Regions from separate parts of the Shewanella sp. AC91-MNA-CIBAN-0169 genome, predicted to be linked through region 3. Evidence: predicted binding sites of a transcription regulator. Region 3 holds the regulator's gene; each other region holds the start of a gene.
What was found. Region 3 encodes NrdR, which represses ribonucleotide reductase genes. Its sites were predicted from a motif close to AAACACNANATNTNGTGTTT; they were not measured.
Positions count from the first base shown of each region.

Region 1: the regulator NrdR is predicted to act here: its motif matches at 3,155-3,174, upstream of nrdD (anaerobic ribonucleoside-triphosphate reductase).
Region 2: the regulator NrdR is predicted to act here: its motif matches at 3,305-3,324, upstream of nrdA (class 1a ribonucleoside-diphosphate reductase subunit alpha).

Region 1 is NZ_JBEOPM010000029.1:53,645-59,341, reverse strand. It holds gene AAEY98_RS19325 (DEAD/DEAH box helicase) at 33-1,388, opposite strand; gene rssA (patatin-like phospholipase RssA) at 1,572-2,516, shown strand; gene nrdD (anaerobic ribonucleoside-triphosphate reductase) at 3,190-5,307, shown strand; gene nrdG (anaerobic ribonucleoside-triphosphate reductase-activating protein) at 5,307-5,697, shown strand, end outside.
Region 2 is NZ_JBEOPM010000005.1:176,423-182,119, forward strand. It holds gene gyrA (DNA gyrase subunit A) at 1-1,040, opposite strand, end outside; gene ubiG (bifunctional 2-polyprenyl-6-hydroxyphenol methylase/3-demethylubiquinol 3-O-methyltransferase UbiG) at 1,428-2,150, shown strand; gene AAEY98_RS07125 (HAD family hydrolase) at 2,274-2,936, shown strand; gene nrdA (class 1a ribonucleoside-diphosphate reductase subunit alpha) at 3,530-5,697, shown strand, end outside.
Region 3 is NZ_JBEOPM010000001.1:531,728-537,424, forward strand. It holds gene ettA (energy-dependent translational throttle protein EttA) at 1-1,600, opposite strand, end outside; gene glyA (serine hydroxymethyltransferase) at 1,862-3,115, shown strand; gene nrdR (transcriptional regulator NrdR) at 3,230-3,679, shown strand; gene ribD (bifunctional diaminohydroxyphosphoribosylaminopyrimidine deaminase/5-amino-6-(5-phosphoribosylamino)uracil reductase RibD) at 3,744-4,889, shown strand; gene AAEY98_RS02265 (riboflavin synthase) at 4,953-5,612, shown strand.

The DNA of each region.
Region 1 (5,697 bases), on a different contig from region 3:
TACTTGCAGATTACCTGCGATTTATGGGCTATTTAGTCTTCTGCTGTGCCGTCGTCTTCGATAATGACAATAGGCTTAACTTTACGGCGAACTGGCGCATCACCGACATCGACGCCAGTGATAAAGCGTTTATCACTCTTTGGTGCCGCTTTAGGTTTTTTAGGTGCGCTAACTCTATTGCTGATCACAGCTGCTTTTGCACTGGTACCAGCTTTGCCTGCCTGAGGCTTATCTTTTAGACCGCTAAATTTGGCCTTTAAGCCTTCAATCACCGTGAGGTCGAAATTTTTACGTAAAAACAATTGTACTTTTTTAAAGCTGTCCCAATCTTTAGGACCTACAAATGAAACCGCATCACCTTTAGCGCCTGCACGGCCAGTACGACCAATACGGTGGACGTACTCTTCTGCAAACTTTGGCATATCAAAGTTAATCACTAATGATACGTTGATTAAATCAAGGCCGCGTGATGCCACATCGGTTGTCACTAATATTTTTGATTGGCCACGAGCAAATTGATCCATAATTTGGTTACGAGCCGATTGCTTTAAATCACCACTGAGTGCTGAGGTGGCAAAACCTTGCGCAGCCAATAGCGTGGCTAAACGGTCGGTATCTGAACGCGTAGCGGTAAATACAATCACTTGCTTGTGTTGCTCTTGGCTTAAGATGTGCTGTAGCAAGGCTTGTTTATGGTCTAAATGGTCAACCAAAATAATTCGTTGCTCAATATCTTTATGTTCAGTGTAAGACTCACCGATAGAGACATGGCTTGGTGTTTTGAGCAATGTTGTTGCAATGTCACCGATGCTTTCATGATCTAACGTAGCTGAAAACATTAACGTTTGGCGACGCTTATGATCAGCGGCATCATTAATGGCTTTTAGCTGTGGCGCAAAACCTAAATCGAGCATACGGTCAGCTTCGTCAAGAACCAGTAATTCTAAGCCATTTAAATATAAGTGGCGCTGTTGTAAGTGATCCGCAATACGTCCCGGTGTGGCAACAATGAAATGTGGATCTCTGGCCAATGCTTTGGCTTGGTCGTTAAAGTTCTCACCGCCGAGTACGCTAATGGCTTTATATTGGGTATTGGCGACTAATAAACGTAATTGGCCATAAACTTGCTGGGCTAATTCACGAGTCGGTAACAAGATAAGTACCCGAGGATCTTTTTTCGACAATGCTCTAGTGGATATCACGCGTTGCATTGCGGGCAATAAAAACGCTAAGGTTTTACCTGAGCCGGTTTTAGACGATGCCATTAAATCTTTACCTGATAAGGCAATGGGAAGTGCTTGCGCTTGAACATCGGTAGGCGTAGAAATGCCAAGGTGCTTTAGACTGTCAAGCAGGCGCTTGTCCAACGAAAAATCGGTAAATTGCAAAGGTAAATCCCCTAAAAAATGATAGCCGACGATTATAGCTGTTTCACCTTGCTATAGCCAACAAGAGTCGCTTTAGTTATGCTATTTTTTAGCTTTATATTATTGCCTGAGTTCGACGTCGCTATGGGACGATTCAGGCGGGCGTATCGTAAAATTGAATACCGAGCATGGAAGGAACGAAAGATGACAAAGCTCACCGTGGGATTAGCGCTAGGCAGTGGAGCCGCTAAAGGTTGGGCACATATTGGGGTATTGAATGGTTTAGCCAAGTTAGATATTTATCCTGACAAAGTGGCAGGTTGTTCGGTAGGGGCATTAGTGGGTGCTGCCTATGCCAATAATCATTTGGGTGAACTTGAAACCTGGGTGAGTGGATTTTCAAGTTGGGATGTACTCGGGTTAATGGATTTAGGCTGGCGAAAAGGCGGACTTATCAGTGGTGAAAAAGTATTTGATGTATTGGCTAATCGTATTGGCGACCTTAACATTGAACAGCTGAATCGTCCCTTTGCTGCAGTGGCTACCGATTTATATTCTGGGCAAGAGATTTGGTTTAAAGAAGGTGACTTACGCCATGCGGTTAGGGCTTCATGTTCAATGCCGGGCTTTTTACCCCCAGTACAGCAAGGGCATCGCTGGGTTGTGGACGGTGCGGTAGTGAATCCTGTGCCGGTATCATTAGCTCGCTCTATGGGCGTTGATGTGGTTATTGCGGTGGATTTAAATGGCCATCGTCGTGGCCAAATGCACTTAATCCCAGAGCAAGTAAAAAGCCGCAAAGCCACTAAGTCTGAACCTATTGATGAAAAGCGCGAGCTTGAATCTGGCTTTATGGACCTATGGGGTAAAGGCAAAGATTATATGAATGGCTTAACCGATAAATTCTCTTTAGGAAGCTCAAAATCCCATCCGGGTATGCTGGCGGTGATGTCACAATCGATGGATATTTTAGAACAACGCCATAAACGTTCACGCCTAATGGGCGAGCCACCTGATATTTGCATCGTACCTGATGTGGGTGATATTGGCACCATGGAGTTTCATCGCGCTAAAGAAGCGATTAAAGCAGGTGAGCAGGCTGTAAGTGATATTAAACATTTAATCGAAGCGACCTTAAAGAAATGTTGAAGCAGTATCGAATATAGTGGTGTGTTTATGATAAATACACCCGTTGATTGCCGCTGTGTGAATATTTGCTATTTTATCGGTATTTGTCATTAAATCCGCGTTTGTTATTCAACTAGGGCATTGTCTAACCTGCGCAGTCTGATGTAGTTGATAAGATTATTCACTCTCTCATAGTTATCTCATAGTTAACTCATGGTTATTTAGTCATTATCTAGTAGTTATCTAGTAGTGACTTGCCCGCAATGATCTATCCGCAATGGTCTACCCGCAATTATCTAACGATAACTACCGAGTCATTAGATACAGTGGGTACGTTATTTATGTTGTTGATCTAGCCATTTAAGGTTCGATCAATGACTTAATACCGTCATTCAGCACCATTTTAAGTTGTCAAATACAACCCTTATGGCGTTTGCACATCAGATTATCGATTCAGCAAAGCATCCCAAATCGCTAAATTATGTCGATTTTATCCCCTTGTATTAGCCTGTCAAAATTAGTTGCTATTCCTACAATATCTATCGTTGATAGCAAGTGTTTTTTCAATATTAAGTACTGCCGACAATTATGATCTGGATCAAGGTATTACTCCGCGTAAATGTGTCTAATACACTCTATCTTGTGTTGTGCGTGTATTAAAGCGCTATATATAGTGCTTGTAAAGGATGGTTGTATGCTTGTAGTAGTGAAAAGGGATGGATGCCGAACTGCTTTTGATGGATGTCGAATCAAAGAGGCTGTTGTGGCAGCAATGGAGTCTGCAGGTATAGCCGACCATCAATATGCACAGCAGTTAGCGCAGACGGTAGAGCAGCAAATGGCTGTGAAGACCGAAGTTGATATTCACGAACTACAAGATGCAGTTGAAAATTTATTAATGTCGGGCCCGTTTAAGTCGGTGGCGCGTCATTACATTGAGTACCGTCACGATAGAGATAAACACCGTGAAACCCAGAGTAAATTAAATTGTGCTATTCGCGGTTTGGTTGAGCAATCTGATAGTGCCATTTTAAACGAAAATGCCAATAAAGATGCCAAAGTCATCCCGACCCAACGAGATTTATTAGCGGGCATTGTGGCCAAGCATTATGCCAAAACGCATTTACTGCCAAAAGATGTGGTAGCCGCCCATGAAAAAGGCGAAATTCACTATCACGACTTAGATTATGCGCCTTTTTTCCCGATGTTTAACTGCATGCTAATTGATTTAGCCGGCATGTTAACGCATGGTTTTAAAATGGGTAATGCTGAAATTGAACCGCCTAAGTCTATCTCAACTGCTACCGCAGTTACGGCGCAAATTATTGCCCAGGTCGCGAGCCACATTTATGGTGGTACCACGATTAACCGTATCGACGAAGTGTTAGCTGAGTTTGTGCAAATCAGTTATCAAAAGCACCTTAGCGTCGCAAAAAAATGGCAAGTGGCTGACGTAGAAGGTTATGCGATGACACAAACCGAAAAAGAGTGTCATGACGCATTCCAGTCACTTGAATATGAAGTGAATACCCTGCATACCGCCAACGGCCAAACGCCATTTGTCACATTTGGTTTTGGTTTAGGCGTGTCGTGGGAGTCGCGTTTAATTCAGCAATCGATGTTAACTGTACGTATGGCGGGTTTAGGTAAAAATCGTAAAACAGCAGTCTTTCCAAAATTGGTGTTTGCCATTAAAGATGGCGTGAATCATAAAGCGACTGATGTTAATTACGACATTAAAAAGATGGCCTTAACGTGTTCAAGTATGCGCATGTACCCTGATATTCTTAATTATGATCAAGTCGTAAAAGTCACTGGTTCGTTTAAAACCCCAATGGGATGTCGCTCATTTTTGGGCGCCTATGAAGAAAATGGTCAATTGGTCCATGAAGGCCGCAATAATCTAGGTGTTGTCAGTCTTAATTTACCGCGTATAGCGTTGGAAGCAGGTAAAGATGAACAGCGTTTTTATCAAATACTCGATGAGCGTTTGTTAATTGCCCGCAAAGCCTTAGAAACGCGTATTGCCCGTTTAGCTGGCGTTAAAGCACGAGTGGCACCAATCCTTTATATGGAAGGCGCCTGTGGCGTGCGCTTAAATGCCGATGATGATGTGAGCGAAATCTTCAAAAATGGCCGGGCATCAATTTCGTTAGGGTTTATTGGTCTTCACGAAACTATTAATGCTTTATACAGCAATGCTGAACATGTGTTTGATAACACACAATTACGTGATAAAGCTGTCGCCATTATTAGTCATTTAAAGCAAGCCACTGAGTCTTGGAAACAACAAACAGGTTATGGCTTTAGTTTATACAGTACCCCAAGTGAAAATTTATGCAGCCGTTTTTGTCAGCTTGATACTACCCAGTTTGGCGTAGTGGCAGGTGTGACCGACAAAGGCTATTACACCAATAGTTTTCACTTAGATGTCGAAAAGAAAGTAAATCCTTTTGATAAGATTGATTTTGAACAACCTTATCCAGCGATCGCTAATGGTGGGTTTATTTGTTACGGCGAATATCCCAACATGCAGCACAATATTGAAGCGCTCGAAAACGTTTGGGATTACAGTTATAGCCGAGTGCCATATTACGGCACCAATACTCCCATTGATGAGTGTTACGATTGCGGTTTTATTGGTGAATTTAATTGTACTAGTAAGGGCTTTGTGTGCCCTAAATGTGGTAATCATGAGCCAAGCCGAGTGTCTGTTACTCGTCGTGTGTGTGGTTATTTAGGTAGCCCAGATGCACGACCATTTAACTTCGGTAAGCAAGAAGAAGTTAAGCGTAGAGTGAAGCATTTATAATGCATTACAGTGCATATCATAGCGTTGATGTGATCAACGGCGAAGGCACCCGCTGTACGTTATTTGTTAGCGGTTGCGAGCATGGTTGTAAAGGTTGCTATAACCAAAGTACTTGGCGTGTAGATGCTGGCCATGTTTTTAGCCAAACACTAGAAGATCAGATTATTGATGATTTAACCGATACTCGTATTTACCGTCGAGGCTTGTCGTTAAGTGGTGGCGATCCGCTGCATTCCGCCAATCTTGAAGGTGTCTTAAAATTGGTTACGCGGGTAAAGCTGGAATGTCCCGATAAAGATATTTGGCTGTGGACCGGTTATCAACTGGCTGAACTTACACCGCAGCAACAAGCTGTGGTGAACTTTGTGGATGTGTTGATTGACGGTAAGT
Region 2 (5,697 bases), on a different contig from region 3:
TTAAGGTTAAACAATTTAGGCTGACCGTTAGTCAATGCCACCATGTTGATACCAAAAGAACACTGCATTTGTGTTTGAGAATATAAGTTGTTTAGTACAACCTCACCCACTTCACCACGTTTGATTTCAATAACAATACGCATACCGTCTTTATCAGACTCATCGCGTAGGCCACTGATACCTTCTAATTTTTTATCTTTAACAAGCTCGGCAATTTTTTCAATCAAACGGGCTTTGTTAACTTGATATGGAATTTCATGAACAATAATACGTTCACGACCATTATCTTCAGTTTCAATTTCCGCTTTCGAGCGCATGATAGCGCGACCACGGCCAGTGTGATAAGCATCGATAATGCCTTTGCGACCGTTTATTGAAGCTGCCGTTGGAAAATCTGGACCTGGAATGTATTCCATTAACTGTTCAATCGATAAACTTGGATCTTCGATTAACGCCAAACAGCCTTTCACTACTTCTGTTAAGTTGTGAGGTGGAATGTTAGTGGCCATACCGACCGCAATACCTGATGAACCATTGATTAATAAGTTCGGTACGCGTGTTGGTAACACCGCAGGGATCATCTCTGTGCCATCGTAGTTAGGCACAAAATCCACAGTTTCTTTTTCAAGGTCGGCTAATAATGAATGCGCCAACTTTTGCATGCGGATTTCGGTATAACGCATCGCCGCTGCAGAGTCACCGTCGACCGAACCAAAGTTTCCTTGTCCGTCAATCAATGTGTAGCGTAGCGAGAACGGTTGCGCCATACGTACAATTGTATCGTATACAGCAGTATCACCGTGTGGGTGATATTTACCAATTACGTCACCAACGACACGAGCGGATTTTTTATATGGTTTGTTCCAATCGTTTTTTAATTCGCTCATTGCGAACAATACTCGACGGTGAACTGGTTTTAAACCGTCACGGACGTCAGGTAATGCACGACCTACAATTACGCTCATGGCGTAATCAAGGTAAGAATTTTTAAGTTCGTCTTCGATGTTAATTGGCGAAATAGATGATGCCAGATCAGTCATAAACTGCGCGTTCCCCTAAAGTGAGCTGACAATAAAACTTCCATATTATTATCTAGCTTAAAAACGTGATTTGGCATTCTAACACAGATATTTAATGTCGCCAGAGCAAAGACCAGCCAAATGCTCTATCACTCTTAAAAATTACAAAAAAGCTAATATTTTCAGCTAATTTAGTTTATTCATTGGCTAATATACGACTAAATTTGAGCAACAATTATCGTTAACTTGTTGATGATTTAAGCAGTTGATAGCATAAAACATCCATTTACCTCGCTTAAATGGATGTTTTATGAGCAAGCGTAAACGGCAAAAGCCATTGTTGACTACTATTCGCAAAGGTTATCGCTATAATAGCGACCATACTTTATTACACACTTAGGTTACGTTATGTCACACGCTGAACAATCGACACCCAATGTTGATCCACTCGAGATCGCAAAATTTGAAGCCATGGCGCAAACGTGGTGGGATCTCAATGGCGAGTTCAAGCCATTACATTTACTTAATCCACTGCGTTTAAACTACATTGACCAAACCGCTGAAGGTATTTTTGACAAAAAAGTACTTGATGTTGGCTGTGGTGGCGGTATTTTGTCAGAAAGTATGGCGCGCCTAGGTGCTAACGTTGACGGTATTGATATGGGCAACGCGCCACTTGAAGTGGCAAAACTACATGCCTTAGAGTCTGGTGTTACGGTTAATTACCTCAAAACAACAGCCGAAGCACATCGCGATAACCACCGCGAATATTATGATGTGGTCACTTGCATGGAAATGCTCGAACATGTACCCGATCCCCAATCGGTTATTCAAGCCTGTTGTGACATGGTTAAACCTAATGGTTTTGTGTTTTTCTCAACCATAAACCGTAATATGATGTCGTATTTAAAGACGATTATCGGCGCAGAGTATTTATTAAAAATGCTGCCAGTTGGTACTCACGATCACAGCAAGTTTATTCGCCCATCGGAACTGATGGCATTAGTCGATAACACCGACTTATTGTGTAAAGATGCGCTGGGAATTACCTACAATCCATTGTCGGGTGTGTTTAAGTACACTAAAAGTGTCGATGTAAATTATATGATAGCCACTCAAAAAATTGATTAATCATCCAGGTGATTCTTTTCAACATTTCAATGTGAATGCACCACAATAGCGTTATGTTGTGTCAATAACGCTATAAAGGGCTTGCACTGTCTATTGTTATTTTCTCTCGTTAGGAGCTAGCCCTTGCATAAACAAGATATAAAAGGAGTGCTGTTCGATTTAGACGGTACCTTAGCCGATACCGCACCAGATTTAGTACAGGCATTGAATCTCAGCTTGGATGAAGCCGGTTTTAACGTCCAACCGCTTGACTTGATGCGCCATGCGGCATCACATGGCAGCTTATATTTAGTTAAAACGGCCATTCCAGATGCCGATGAACAAGTACAAATTACCATCCAGCAAGCACTACTTCAGCATTATGCCCGTATCAATGGTGACAACAGCCGTTTATTCGCTGACTTACCCGAACTATTATCCTTATTTGATGCCCAATCGATTCCTTATGGCGTAGTGACCAATAAGCCGGCTCGATTTGCCAGGCCATTAGTGGAAAAGCTTGGTTTAACTCATAAATTGAAAACCATGATCAGTGGTGATAGCACTCGTCACTCTAAACCTCATACCGCACCAATGCTGCTAGCAGCACAACAAATTGCCATTGCTCCTCAAAGTATCTTATATCTAGGTGACGCTGAACGTGACTTAGTCGCCGCCCACAATGCCAGTATGTTAGGCGGCGTTGCGTTATGGGGTTATTTATCTGCGACAGATAAACCTGACACATGGCCAGCAGGCAAACAATTTCAACACGGAGCCTCACTTAAACAGTTTTTCACTGATTAATGACAGTGTTCGACATCGGTTTAGCGGGTTAATTTTTGGGTAAATGAACAAAGCATGAGTGAAGTTTAACGGGTCTTATTAAGCTTAAATGTACAGTTAACAGTCATCAATTTCTACCCGATCAAAACCAACAAAAGATCAACCAATAAACGGTCCATTTTTTTTGATCGCTGTTTATTTTAGCGATCAAATTTTTATCATTTGATGGATTAAAAAATATCATTTATCAAAAACTCTTTATGAATTTGGGCTCTAGGGTTAGTTGTCACTAACCCTGCCGTTTATCCTCAAGTTATCCACAAGAAGTTAATGAAATTGTGGCTTGCAATAAACCTCAAACCTCACTATCTTGTATCTTAGATTTTAAATAACACCATATCTTGTGTGTGGCTGACAATCAAAACACTACTCCACGACGTTCCAAAGGATGTAGTGGCTAACTGAACGTACTGGTGTTTAACTACCACGTTGTGAGTACATCAGGTTGATTGTTTTAACATGGAATTGTTTTGTAACTGGTTCGGATCGAATCAAGCAGCACTGCATCCAACAACAGATCACATGATTAGATATAGAACCAAGGCCTCTCTTCAATGAATAGCAATATGACAGTCACTAAACGCAGTGGCGAACGTGAATCTATCGATTTAGATAAAATTCATCGCGTGATCACTTGGGCAGCCAAGGGATTAAAAAACGTCTCAGTATCTGAAGTAGAACTTCGATCTCATCTGCAGTTTTTTGATGGCATTCCAACAGAAGCCATTCATGAAACGATCATTAAAGCTGCGGCTGACTTGATCTCTCCAGAGTCACCTGACTACCAATTTGTGGCTGCCCGCTTAGCGGTGTTCCACTTACGTAAAAAAGCGTTTGGTCAATTTGAACCACCAACGTTATATGACCATGTCACCAAATTAGTTGAACTGGGTAAATATGACATGCATATCATGGCTGACTACAGCCGTGAAGAATTAGACACACTCGACACCTATATCGATCATTGGCGCGATTTGAACTTCTCTTATGCCGCGGTAAAGCAACTTGAAGGTAAATACCTGGTTCAAAACCGTGTCACCCATGAAGTGTACGAAAGCGCCCAGTTTTTATACATATTAGTCGCTGCATGTTTGTTTGCCCGTTACCCAAAAGAAATTCGTTTGAAGTACATTAAAGACTTCTATGACGCGACGTCTCTGTTTAAGATTTCTTTACCAACACCAATCATGGCCGGTGTGCGTACCCCTACACGTCAGTTCAGCTCATGTGTATTGATTGAGTGTGATGACAGCTTAGATTCAATCAATGCGACTGCATCGTCTATCGTTAAATACGTTAGCCAACGTGCTGGTATTGGTATTAATGCGGGTCGTATTCGTGCCCTTGGTAGCCCTATTCGTGGCGGCGAAGCATTCCACACCGGTTGTTTACCATTTTATAAGTATTTCCAAACTGCAGTGAAGTCGTGTTCTCAAGGCGGCGTACGTGGCGGTGCAGCAACGCTGTTCTATCCTTTATGGCATCTAGAAGTTGAATCGCTATTAGTACTAAAAAACAACCGTGGTGTTGACGACAACCGTGTACGTCATCTTGACTACGGTGTACAGTTAAACAAATTAATGTACCAACGTTTGATTAAAGGCGAATATATCAGTCTATTCAGCCCATCAGACGTGCCTGGTCTTTACGATGCATTCTTTGAAGACCAAGTTGAGTTTGAACGTTTATACCTTCAGTATGAACAAGACAGCAATGTCCGCAAAAAACAAATTAAAGCGGTTGAACTGTTTTCATTGATGATGCAAGAACGTGCTTCTACTGGCCGTATCTACATTCAAAACGTCGATCACTGTAATACTCACAGCCCGTTTGACTCTAAAGTTGCGCCAATTAAGCAATCTAACTTATGTTTAGAAATTGCTTTACCGACTAAGCCACTTAAAAACATCGATGATCCAGACGGTGAAATCGCGTTGTGTACCTTGTCAGCACTTAACTTAGGCGCAATTAAAGATTTATCAGAGCTTGAACCATTAGCTGATTTAGCTGTTCGTGCGCTAGATAACTTACTTGATTACCAAGATTACCCAATTAAAGCCGCGCAAACGAGTTCAATGAACCGTCGTACCTTAGGTATTGGGGTGATTAACTTTGCTAACTATTTAGCTAAAAACGGTAAAAAGTATTCAGACGGTTCAGCTAATAACTTAACTCACAAAACCTTTGAAGCGATTCAGTTTTATTTACTGAAAGCGTCGATGAACTTAGCAAAAGAGCAAGGTGCATGTCCGTTATTCCACGAGACAACTTATTCGAAAGGTATTTTACCTATCGACACCTACAAGCGTGATTTAGACAAGATTTGTGACGAGCCATTGCACATGGACTGGGAAAGCTTACGTAGCGACATTAAGCAGTACGGTTTACGTAACTCAACCTTGTCTGCGCTAATGCCGTCTGAAACCTCATCGCAAATTTCAAATGCGACTAATGGTATCGAGCCTCCACGCGGTTTAATTAGCGTTAAAGCCAGTAAAGATGGTCAGTTAAAGCAAGTCGTTCCTGATTTTGAATTACTGAAAGATAAGTATGAACTGCTGTGGAATATGCCAAACAACGATGGTTACATCCAACTTGTTGGTTTAATGCAGAAGTTTATCGACCAAGCTATTTCGGCTAACACCAATTATGACCCAAGCCGTTTTGAAGGCGGTCGTGTACCGATGCAAACATTGTTAAAAGACTTGTTAAGCGTCTACAA
Region 3 (5,697 bases):
ACCAAGTTGAGTACTCAGTATAGTTACCTTCATAGAAGCTCACTTTACCTTCATCACGGTAATCCAAAATATGGGTCGCAATACGGTCAAGGAACCAACGGTCATGGGAAATAACCATTGCACAACCAGGGAACTCTAATAACGCTTCCTCTAACGCTCGTAAAGTTTCAACGTCCAAGTCGTTGGTGGGTTCGTCGAGTAATAATACGTTGCCACCGGCTTGTAATAATTTAGCTAAGTGAACTCGGTTGCGCTCACCACCCGATAATGAACCAATTATTTTCTGCTGATCGCCACCACGGAAGTTAAAGCGGCCTACGTAAGCACGGCTAGAAATTTCAGTGTTGTTGATGCGCATAATATCTTGGCCGCCTGAAATTTCTTGCCACACGGTGTTTTTGTCATTCATCGAATCACGGAACTGATCAACCGACGCAATTTGAACCGAATCACCGACAGAAATAGAGCCACTGTCTGGTTGTTCCTCGCCTGAGATCATTTTGAATAAGGTTGACTTACCCGCACCGTTAGCACCAATAATGCCGACGATAGCGCCCTTAGGAACCGTGAATGTCAAATCATCAATCAGTACGCGGTCACCATATGACTTGGTTAAATTAGTCACTTCAATGACTTTGTCGCCTAAACGAGGCCCTGGTGGAATAAACAGTTCATTGGTCTCGTTACGCTTTTGGTAATCGTTGGTGTTCAATTCTTCAAAGCGAGCCATACGGGCTTTACCTTTTGATTGACGACCTTTAGCACCTTGGCGTACCCACTCTAATTCTTTAGCAATGGTTTTTTGGCGGGCGCTTTCTGTGGACGATTCTTGGGACAAGCGCGCATCTTTTTGTTCAAGCCAAGATGAATAGTTACCTTCCCATGGAATACCTTCACCGCGGTCGAGTTCTAAAATCCAGCCAGCAGCATTATCTAAGAAGTAACGATCGTGGGTAATCGCCACCACGGTGCCGTTATATTCTTGTAAAAAGTGTTCTAACCATGCCACGGACTCGGCATCCAAATGGTTGGTTGGTTCGTCGAGTAATAGCATTTCTGGTTTTTCAAGCAATAAACGACAAATGGCCACTCGGCGTCGTTCACCACCAGAGAGTACGGCAATTTTCTCATCCCAATCGGGCAGACGTAATGCGTTAGCTGCACGTTCAAGAATATGATCAAGATTATGCGCATCTTGAGATTGGATGATGGCTTCTAATTCGCCTTGCTCTTTTGCAAGTGCGTCGAAGTCTGCATCGGGCTCAGCATAAGCAGAATAGACCTCGTCTAAGCGTATTAGTGCATTTTTAGCTTCGCTTAGGGCTTCTTCGACGGCTTCGCGCACAGTTTGTTGTTCGTTTAAGCGCGGCTCCTGCGGTAAGTAGCCAATTTTTAACCCAGGCATTGGGCGTGCTTCACCTTCAATTTCGGTATCTATTCCCGCCATGATGCGCAGCAATGTTGATTTACCTGAACCGTTTAACCCGAGCACACCAATCTTAGCGCCAGGAAAGAAGCTTAATGAAATGTCTTTTAATATTTGCTTTTTGGGTGGGACAATTTTACCCACACGAAGCATGCTATATACAAATTGAGCCATAATTATACTGTCTAATTGTCAACAAAGATGGTGATAATTCTACTGTATTATGTGCTGAACTCAACAGGCAATTGTGTGATTTTATCTAGCGTGCTTTTTAGACTCAATTCGCTAAACAATCTACTAGCTTGGTGTTATCAACATGAATCGTTTTGTATTCAGAACACAGTGAATTTCATGTTGTTTGTACTGTAAATCATTATCGTTGCAGAGTAGAATACCGCGCAACCCTACTATATAGATAATGATGTTGGAGCTACCATGTTGAAGAAAGCGATGAATATTGCGGATTATGATCCAGAATTATTTAAAGCCATTGAAGATGAAACTTGTCGTCAAGAAGAACACATTGAATTGATTGCATCTGAAAACTATACCAGTCCACGTGTGATGGAAGCGCAAGGTTCTCAGTTAACTAACAAGTATGCTGAAGGTTATCCAGGCAAGCGTTATTATGGTGGGTGCGAATACGTTGATGTTGTTGAAACATTGGCTATTGAACGCGCAAAAGAATTATTTGGTGCAACTTATGCCAACGTACAGCCTCATTCAGGCTCACAAGCAAACAGCGCAGTGTTTATGGCGTTGTTACAACCGGGTGATACTGTTTTAGGGATGAACCTTGCTCATGGTGGTCATTTGACCCATGGTTCACCAGTGAATTTTTCAGGCAAGCTTTACAACATCATTCCTTACGGTATCGATGAAGCTGGCAAAATTGATTATGACGAAATGGAACGTTTAGCCATTGAGCACAAGCCTAAGATGATGATCGGCGGTTTTTCGGCATTTTCAGGCATAGTCGATTGGGCTAAAATGCGTGAGATTGCTGATAAAGTTGGTGCTTATTTGCTTGTTGATATGGCTCACGTTGCAGGCTTAGTGGCTGCAGATGTTTATCCAACCCCTGTCCCACATGCACATGTGGTTACCTCAACAACTCATAAAACATTAGCGGGTCCACGTGGCGGGATTATTATTTCTGCTGCCGATGATGAAGTGTTGTATAAAAAGTTGAACTCAGCGGTATTCCCTGGTGGCCAAGGTGGCCCTTTAATGCATGTAATCGCAGGTAAAGCGGTTGCATTTAAAGAGGCATTAGAGCCAGAGTTTAAAGTATATCAACAGCAAGTGGTTAAAAACGCTAAAGCTATGGTTGAAGTATTTTTAGCTCGCGGTTACAAAATTGTTTCTGGCGGTACAGAAAACCATTTAATGTTGGTTGATTTAATTGGTCGTGATTTAACTGGTAAAGAAGCAGATGCTGCATTGGGCAATGCCAACATTACCGTCAACAAAAACTCAGTACCTGATGATCCACGTTCACCGTTTGTCACCTCTGGTGTTCGTATTGGAACGCCAGCAATTACTCGTCGTGGTTTTAAAGAAGCAGAAGCGAAAGAATTGACCGGTTGGATTTGTGACATTCTTGATGATGCATCTAACGCCGAAGTGGCTGAACGAGTCAAAGGTCTAGTGTTGGCATTATGTGCCCGATTCCCTGTATACGGTTAATCGTCACTTGATGCCTGTTGAAAAGGTTTAGGTTAACCTTGCTCAACAAATAGGATAAACTTTAATGGCCGCTAATTGTTAGCGGCCATTTTGTTTTTTTCTGCAGGAGGTTCAATGCATTGCCCTTTTTGTAGCGCGACCGATACCAAAGTTATAGATTCTCGATTAGTGGCTGATGGTCACCAAGTACGTCGCCGCCGGGAATGTACCGAATGTCATGAACGTTTCACCACGTTTGAAGGCGCAGAATTAGTCATGCCTAGAGTCATCAAACGTGACGGCACTCGACAACCATTCGATGAAGAAAAATTGCGTGGCGGCATGCTACGTGCGGTCGAAAAACGCCCGGTCTCAATTGATGAAATTGAACAAGCATTGACTAAAATCAAATCAACACTGCGCGCGACAGGTGAGCGTGAGGTGAATTCTGAAATGATTGGTAATCTGATGATGGAACAGTTGATGAGCCTTGATAAAGTGGCATATATCCGCTTTGCATCGGTTTATCGCGCATTTGAAGATGTATCCCAATTTGGTGAAGCCATTGCTAAATTGCAAAAGTAATGCTGCTTAATAATATCTGTTTTAATGGTTTTAATGGCATTTAAGCAATAAGAGATTATCTCCCATGTCTAACTGGTCCACCTTTGACACCCAAATGATGAGCCGTGCCATCGCGCTTGCCGAGAAAGGCCGTTATACCACTCGGCCAAATCCTTGTGTCGGTTGTGTCATTGTTTATCAGAATAAGATTATTGGTGAGGGTTATCATCAACGTGCTGGCCAAGGGCATGCCGAAGTTAATGCGCTGAAAATGGTGCATGATAATGGCTTGTCTGCTGAAGGTGCCACGGCGTATGTCACTCTTGAACCTTGCAGTCATTATGGCCGCACACCACCTTGTGCTTTAGGCTTAATTAATGCCAAAGTTGCCAGAGTTGTGGTATCGGTGACCGATGCAAATCCACAAGTGTCTGGTCGCGGTATAACCCTGTTACGTGAGGCTGGTATTAACGTTGATGTTGGATTGCTCAGCGAACAAGCCTATGACCTTAATCTGGGTTTTATGAAGCGGATGAAAACAGGACTTCCTTGGATAACGGTAAAGATAGCAGCCAGTTTAGATGGTAAGACGGCTCTGTCTAATGGCGTGTCGAAGTGGATTACTGGCAGTGCAGCAAGAGCTGATGTGCAAAAATACCGCGCTAGCCATTGTGCGCTAATCACTGGTGTTGAAACCATTCTTGTCGATGACCCAAGCCTTAATGTGCGCTATGAGGCGTTAGGTGAGTTAACCACTCGCCATACAAAAGATGAAATCTTCCAACCTCTAAGGGTTGTGCTCGACAGTCGCGCAAGATTAACAGCAACACAACAATTATTTTCAATTCAAAGTCCTATTTTACTGGTTTCTGGCTGTAATTATCCCGAAAGTACCAAAGCTGCATTTCCAGATCACGTATCATTTCTTCAGTTAACGTGTGACTCGTCAGGCAGAATCCCATTGTTAGCTTTGCTAACATATTTAGGTCAGCATACTAATTCTGTTTTAGTTGAAGCCGGTGCTACCTTAGCCGGAGCATTTGTCGCCCAAGGGCTCGTTGATGATATTGTGCTTTACCAGGCGCCTAAACTATTAGGTAGCCACGGACGTAATATGTTGCAGTTACCTAATTACAGTACAATGGAACAAACGCCGGCACTGCAATTAATTGATGAACGCAACGTTGGACAAGATAAGCGTTATATCCTCAGATATAATCAACCCTATTAATGTGCGTGTTGTTCAGTCCAAAACCTGAACAACAGCAAAGTTTAACTGAAAAAAGTGAGTATTATGTTTACAGGAATAATCGAAGCCCTTGGCACATTACGTAAAATTGATCGCAAAGGTAACGATATCCGCTTAACAGTTGCCAGCGGTAAGCTGGATTTAACGGATGTAAAGCTAGGTGACAGTATAGCAACCAATGGCGTGTGTTTGACCGTTGTTGAGCGTTTAGGTGATGGTTACGTTGCTGATATATCAGCTGAAACCGTTGACTTAACTGGCTTTAGTCGTTATCAGGTCGGTCAAAAGGTTAATCTTGAGAAAGCGGTTACGGCAACCACTCGATTAGGTGGACACATGGTAAGTGGACACGTCGACGGCATTGCCAAAGTTGAGCAATGCGCTTACAGAGGTAAATCACTAGAGTTTTGGTTATCAGTACCGGCCCAATTAAGTCGCTATATTGCTCACAAAGGCTCGATCACCATCGATGGTGTAAGCCTGACTGTTAATGAAGTTGATGGTGCTCGTTTTAGATTAACGATTGTACCTCACACTGCAGGTGAAACCACGCTGGTGGATTTAAAAGTAGGTGATAGTGTCAATATCGAGGTCGATTTAATCGCGCGTTATTTAGAACGTTTAATGCAACCGGAAACTAACCATGTGCAGCCTTCATCGGGCGTGACCATGGAGTTACTCGCTAAATCAGGTTTTTTACGTTAATCGCGACAGTAAAATACCATTTGTACCCTATACATAATATGCAATACCAATAGATTTAATGCCTAAGGTTTAAATCAAACACTTA